DNA from 2 places in the Paenibacillus sp. MZ03-122A genome. Region 2 is predicted to be linked to the other one. Evidence: predicted binding sites of a transcription regulator. Region 2 holds the regulator's gene; the other holds the start of a gene.
What was found. Region 2 encodes NrdR, which represses ribonucleotide reductase genes. Its sites were predicted from a motif close to AACACNATATATNGTGTT; they were not measured.

Region 1: the regulator NrdR is predicted to act here: its motif matches at 1,598-1,615, upstream of nrdI (class Ib ribonucleoside-diphosphate reductase assembly flavoprotein NrdI).

Annotation. Positions count from the first base shown of each region.
Region 1 covers NZ_JANAVI010000001.1:552,454-555,865, reverse strand. Annotated here, with positions in the region: gene NLX74_RS02745 (MFS transporter) at 1-387, opposite strand, end outside; gene NLX74_RS02740 (GNAT family N-acetyltransferase) at 390-950, opposite strand; gene NLX74_RS02735 (DUF2500 domain-containing protein) at 1,011-1,373, opposite strand; gene nrdI (class Ib ribonucleoside-diphosphate reductase assembly flavoprotein NrdI) at 1,779-2,138, shown strand; gene nrdE (class 1b ribonucleoside-diphosphate reductase subunit alpha) at 2,125-3,412, shown strand, end outside.
Region 2 covers NZ_JANAVI010000001.1:396,239-399,650, reverse strand. Annotated here, with positions in the region: gene NLX74_RS01915 (GNAT family N-acetyltransferase) at 1-46, opposite strand, end outside; gene NLX74_RS01910 (CD3324 family protein) at 195-461, opposite strand; tRNA gene NLX74_RS01905 (tRNA-Lys) at 913-985, opposite strand; tRNA gene NLX74_RS01900 (tRNA-Ala) at 998-1,073, opposite strand; gene nrdR (transcriptional regulator NrdR) at 1,205-1,672, opposite strand; gene NLX74_RS01890 (alpha/beta-type small acid-soluble spore protein) at 1,778-2,002, shown strand; gene NLX74_RS01885 (lytic transglycosylase domain-containing protein) at 2,121-2,684, opposite strand; gene coaE (dephospho-CoA kinase) at 2,681-3,277, opposite strand; gene NLX74_RS01875 (MntP/YtaF family protein) at 3,289-3,412, opposite strand, start outside.

The DNA of each region.
Region 1 (3,412 bases), 160 kb from region 2:
GGTTGTAAAAAGAACTTCCATGGGCTTATCACTGTTTTCCACAACCCAGGATTCTAACGAACCTGATTGTAAACATATAGCCAGACCCCCAAAGACTTGCGCAAACACAAGTACCCCGATATGATCTGTCCAAACGAACAACACACTGTAGACTAGAAAACAACAAAGTCCCAAAATAACGGAGATTTTTCTTCCATACTTATCTGCAATCGCCCCTGTGGGTATCTCAAACAAAAAAATACTTACAAAAAATACAACCAGTAAGAAGTTCGCACTTTGCAGAGAAAGTCCTTTAGCTAATAGAAATAGGATGAGCGTAGTCCCCGTGATTTCACTCATAAAAAATTGAAGAAAGCTGACGGAGTAAAATAGCTTATGAGGTTGCACTTTCAGGATTCCGTCGCTTGCTCTGCAGCCTCGTATTCACTGCGCAAAATCCCCATCTGAATGATGTCATAGTATTCCCCTTCCCTGAATAGCTTTTCCCGTAGCCGACCTTCTTCCTTGAAGCCGCAGGCCAGATAGCAACGGTGTGCACGTTCATTGAACGCATAGACCTCCAGCTCCAGACGATGCAGATTCAGCGTATGAAATGCAAATTTCTGTAACAGCCGGATCGCTTCCCGTCCGTAACCTTTGCCCAGATCACCGTCACGCCCGATCACAACACCCAGGGTGGCGTGCCGATTCACCCAGTTGATTTTGAATAAATCCAGTTGTCCGATATAGTCCAGTGTGTCTTTATGCGCAATGACAAAACCTTTGATCTCGGGGTTGCCGTCAATCATCATCTGTACAAAGGATTCGCTATTCACCTGTGAATGCGGGTAGATAAACACGTCGCTTAAACCACGTGTGATTTCCGGGTCATTGACCCATTTTCGGATATCTGGTATATCTTCTTGACGGTATTCTCTCAATACAATTCGTTTTCCAATGATATGCGGCATCGTAATCTTCCCTCCAAATTATGTATTTGTTTTGGCAATACTAACTCCCCTCCAACACCTTTATGCTTCCATTACTCTTACAAACTCCAGAAAACGTGTACCTTTATAATGAAGCTCCCCACGATCCCCGATCACAATCATACCAAAATCCGTATCCTTCACCTCCAGCTCCATACGCTCACCCCCGTCAAACTCAAAGGTGATATAATAATATGTCGAAGCTGAAAAATCGCCTGATCCCCCACGCACTCTCGTCCGTTTATCCACAACCTTACATGAACGTTGTACCCGTTCGGCTGCTTGATTGGACAGGCCTGCTCCTATCGTTTTGACAATTCCCATAATGATTACAAAAGCAATGAGTCCAAATACGATAAAAAAGATCATATTAAACGATTGAAATTCCATAAAATCACTTCCCATTCACTTCATCCTTTCTACAGTAAAATGTAAATTTTCCATTCTATTGCCCATTGACAAATCGTACATCTTCACCCTCAAAAACTCCAATACTTTTTTAACATACTTACGAAAAAAAAGTTCTTTCGCTCTTTTCCGCACCCCGCTTGGACTTATACCCGATCTGGGTCCTCTGATCCCCTCTAGACCGATTGACAAAACTATATATAGATATAAAATAGAAAATGTACTCTAAATATAGTGTAAAAAACGTATTTATGCCCGATATCTTGAAGATACAGGTATGAAAATACATGTAAATATAGAGTCAAAATCTTAAATGGCGCAGCCAGCAAGGGATTCCATCTATAATAGATCCCAGGCAATGCGTTTTCTTTTTTCGTTAATTGTTTAAGGAGGTTGCATACCATGCTGATTGCATATGATTCGAAGACCGGCAATGTAAAAAGATTTATAAACAAGCTCAAGCTTCCAGCGGTTCAGATTGAGGAGCAAATGACTATAGAAGAACCTTACGTACTTATTACATATACAACTGGGTTTGGGCAGATACCTGAGAGGGTATCTTCCTTTTTGAAAAAGAATGCTCAAAACCTTGTTGGTGTAGCTGCAAGCGGCAACCGTAACTGGGGTGAGAAATTTGCCAAAAGTGCGGATTTGATTGCCGATCATTATAATGTCCCCGTGATTAGTAAATTTGAATTATCTGGAACGTTCGGAGATGTAGAGCGTTTTAAACAGGAGGTGAGCCGAGTTGCGGCATATTGAATTGAACAACATGTTGATGAAACGCGATACAGACGGCTTTTTCCAATTGGAAAAAGACCAAGAGGCTGTAGCAGAGTTTATGAAGGAAGTTCAGGAACGGAGTTTGAAGTTTGCTGACACAGCCGCTCAAGTGCTGTATATGATTGAGAATGATTATTACGAAAATTTCTATAACAGCTACACGGCTGACGAAATTAATGATATTTTCCATATCACTCATAGCTATAATTTTAAATTTCCTTCCTATATGGCAGCATCCAAGTTTTACACCGACTATGCAATGAAGAGTAACGACCGGAAAGTCTATCTGGAACATTACCCTGACCGGGTTGCTGCTGTCGCGCTGCATTTAGGACGCGGTAACGCCGATACGGCACGCCTGTTGTCCCGCTCGATGATGGAGCAACGCCTCCAGCCAGCTACACCAACCTTCCTGAATGCAGGCAAAAGCCGCCGTGGGGAATTGGTATCCTGCTTCCTGCTCGAAATGGACGACTCCCTGAACTCAATCAACTATGTGCTGAACACCTGCATGCAGTTGTCCAAAATCGGGGGCGGTGTTGCGGTCAACCTGTCGAAACTGCGGGCACGCGGCGAAGCGATTAAAGGCGTAGAAGGCGCAGCAAAAGGCATTATGCCTGTGCTGAAGCTGATGGAAGACGGCTTCTCCTATGCGGATCAAATGGGGCAACGTAAAGGCTCTGGGGCAGCCTATTACAACATTTTCGGATGGGACGTGCTTGAGTTCCTGGATAGCAAAAAGATCAATGCTGACGAAAGAGTACGTCTCAAGACACTTTCTATTGGATTGCTGGTGCCAAACCGCTTTTACAAGCTGGCTCAAGATAACGAACCGCTGCATGTATTTGCTCCTTACAGTGTGTTCAAAGCCTATGGAACGCATCTGGACGACATGGATTTGGATGAAATGTACGACACGTTACTCGCTGACGATCGGGTGAAGAAAAAAATAGCGATGAGCGCACGTGACATGCTGACGAAAATTGCCATGATTCAGTTGGAGTCTGGTTATCCATATATCATGAACAAAAGTAACGCGAACCAGGCACATGCTCTTAAAAACGTGGGTCAAGTCAAGATGTCGAACCTATGCACGGAAATCTTCCAGTTGCAGGAAACTTCAGAAATTACAGATTACGGCCAACAGGATACCATCCGCCGGGACGTGAGCTGTAATCTAGCTTCTCTGAACATTGTAAATGTGATGGAACATGGCAAAATCCGCGAATCCGTTCACGAGGGTATGATTGCTC
Region 2 (3,412 bases):
TCCTTAAAAAGTCATGCGTTTCGAATTTTTTCTGAGTATACTTCATTATTTACCTCCTGCTTTTCTGTAATAACCTTATTGTAAAGATTCTGGAACTTCAGATATATGCCAAGTTCTTTTATCAAGTGTTTGTAACGTTCTGCTTATATATAAGGACAACAAAAACCCACAGATCATCTCTGCGGGCACATTTTTCATTTTTTGGAGTATACGATTTTCTTAATGCGGTCTACAGACAGTCCGTATTGTTCTGAGAGTTCGTCAATGGGCACCCTCTTGCTGAATCTTGCGCGTATCTCTTCATTCCGAAGGAGATAATAAAGGGCCGCGCCTGAGCTTTCTCCCCATCTCCTACGCTCACTTGAACGACTTGGGATATAAATAAGTTCTCCTTGTATATACCGCTGTACTTCCTTAAGCAAATCATCAGGAAGCAGATCAGTTGCCTTTAAATAATTCATGTAGGGCTCGCTCCTTAAAATAAATTTTACATTTTAAGGGCAAAGCCTGCGTCTGCCAATAACTATTCCTTACAGGCGAAATATATTCGCTCCATACCAAGCTTCGCCTTGTTATTTCGCAGGCTTTGCATGGAGCAGATTGAGTACGAAATCAATGATACGATACATCGTTCCCCCTCCTTTTTGACATCACATTAGTTTTTACTTAGTTCAGTTCAATGATTAGGAACTTAACTCATGTTATTGTAAAATACAAACTGCAATGAAACAACGATCAAAGCTACACTTGCGAAAAATGAGTTGCTATTCAGTATCGACTTCTATTTCCTATAGGATCTGTTTTCTGTGCAGTCAGTTACACGCTCATTCAACCCATAACGGTTCCCGGTTAGACTGGGAATAAATCTATAAACAACAAAAAAACGGCATCTCTGCCGTTTTTTCTAAAGAATGGACTCTCAGGGACTCGAACCCTGGACCAATTGATTAAGAGTCAACTGCTCTACCAACTGAGCTAAGAGTCCATAATATAAGTTTGGTGGAGCCTAGGGGGATCGAACCCCTGACCTCATCGCTGCCAGCGATGCGCTCTCCCAGCTGAGCTAAGGCCCCATCGTAAGTAAGTTTTTTCAACGTTTCAAGCGACTTCTATATCATATAAAATTTTTATTCCTGTGTCAATACTTTTATAAAAAAAATATAGTCATCTTCCCACTTTGTCCCAAGAAAGATACAGTCAGCGATCAGTCGCTGGCTGTATCTTTAGATAACAATGTTTTCAGTTCCTTCATAAACATATTGATGTCTTTAAACTGACGATAGACGGACGCAAAACGTACGTAGGCGACTTCATCCACTGGGTAAAGCTGTTCCATGACCAGCTCACCGATCTGCTGGCTATCCACTTCTGTGGCTGCTGTGTTGCGGATAGCGTTCTCTACCTGGGATACGATCATATCCAGTTGCTCGACGGATACTGGGCGCTTCTCGCAGGCCCGAATGAGACCGCGCAGCATTTTATCACGACTAAACTCTTCACGGCTGCCGTCTTTTTTGATAACCATGAGCGGCGTTTCCTCCACCATTTCAAAGGTGGTAAAACGCCTGGCACACTGTTCACATTCACGGCGACGACGGATGGACTTGTTATCATTCGCAGGTCGCGAATCCAACACTTTCGTGCCGTTGTAGGCACAATACGGACATTTCATAATCTCACCACTTTCTTTTTCCAATAAATTCCCGAAGATTCTTAGTAATAATTTTGTCAAAACGGATCATAATATGTTTACCATATCGCGAGGAGGTGAACAACAATGGCACAAGGAAACAATGGCAACTCCAACAATCTGGTAGTCAGCAGATCCTCCGGCGCTCTGGAGCAAATGAAATATGAAATCGCTCAAGAGCTGGGTATCAGCATTCCTCAAGATGGATACCAAGGTAACATGACTTCCTATGAGAACGGTTCGATCGGGGGCTACATCACTAAACGCCTCGTAACGATCGCCGAACAACAATTGGCAGGTCAATACCAATAATCGCGGTAATAATGCAGAAATAACAAGATAAAGTGTATGGATGGGCTGCTAAAAACAGCCTGTCCTGCGCTTTTTTCATTTTAAAGCTAAAAGGCTCATCATGTCATGAACTTGTCATTTAAAAATCATTATAAATTTTCGTGTATTGCCTGTAGTAATAAATGACCCGCTGTACATAATGTCGTGTCTCACCAAAAGGGATTTGCTTAATGGACTCTTCTTTTCCATCCCACACTCCCTTATCTAGCCACTCCTGAACTTTCCCTGGCCCTGCATTGTAAGCAGCTACGATTGCTATAGGATTATCCTGAAACTTCATGGATAGGTTATGCAAATACCAGGTTCCCAGCTCAATATTGGTGCCAGGCTCGTGCTTGACACTCTCCAGCGGAACCTTTTGAATCTGGGCGCTGTCCATAATCCAATTTGCCGTATTCGGCATAATCTGCATCAGGCCCAGTGCACCCTTATGCGACTGCTTGCTGGTTTTAAAATTGGTTTCTACGCGGATAATAGACGCCACCAAAAATGGGTCCACTTCATACGTTTGTGAATACTGCCGAATCTCATCCTTATATTGAATTGGATAGAACCAGGACATCCAATTTGAATTAAGGAACAGGATTAGGACAAACCCGACAAACAAAGTGAGCAGGACTCTTTTCTTTCGCAAAATGTTCATGCAAGTCCCTTCCGCTGCCAAAATTGATCAATTTGTCGTTTCGTCTCAGTCTGTGCTCCGCTATTATCGATAACGATATCGGCCAAGCTTTTCTTTTGTTCAATATCCATTTGTGCGGACAGCCTAAGTCCAGCTTGCTCCTCCGTCAGAACGTCTCTGAGCATCAGACGCTGGAGCTGAATATCACGTGGTACGTACACAACCATAATTTCCTCGTACAAGCTCTCCAGCCCGGACTCGTACAATAACGGGATATCTGCTAAAACAAGCTTGTCCGGCTGTTCCCGTTCATATGCTTCCATGCGCATACGCATTTCCTCACGAATAGCAGGATGGGTAATATCGTTAAGTGCCTGCCGTTGGGCAGGGTCTCCGAATACAATCTCACCCAGTTTTTTGCGGTGCAGGGTTCCGTCATTGTTCACTATAGCTTGTCCAAAATGCTCTATGACCGCCGCCAGCACCGGATGCCCCGGAAGCATGACTTCCCGGGCAATGGCATCTGCGTCGATCAGCAGCGCACCTTTGGCGACCAAAAGAGCCGACACGGTGCTTTTTCCGGTAGCAATACCTCCGGTTAATCCGATATTCATGCTCTTTCACCTCATAACAGCTTCAATATGCCCATCATAATCAGTAATAATGCCGGCAATACACCCAGCGCCTTCATAAATCGAAATGCTGATAGAAAGAAGCCTGCCTTCATCCCTGCAATCAAAAATGTTCCA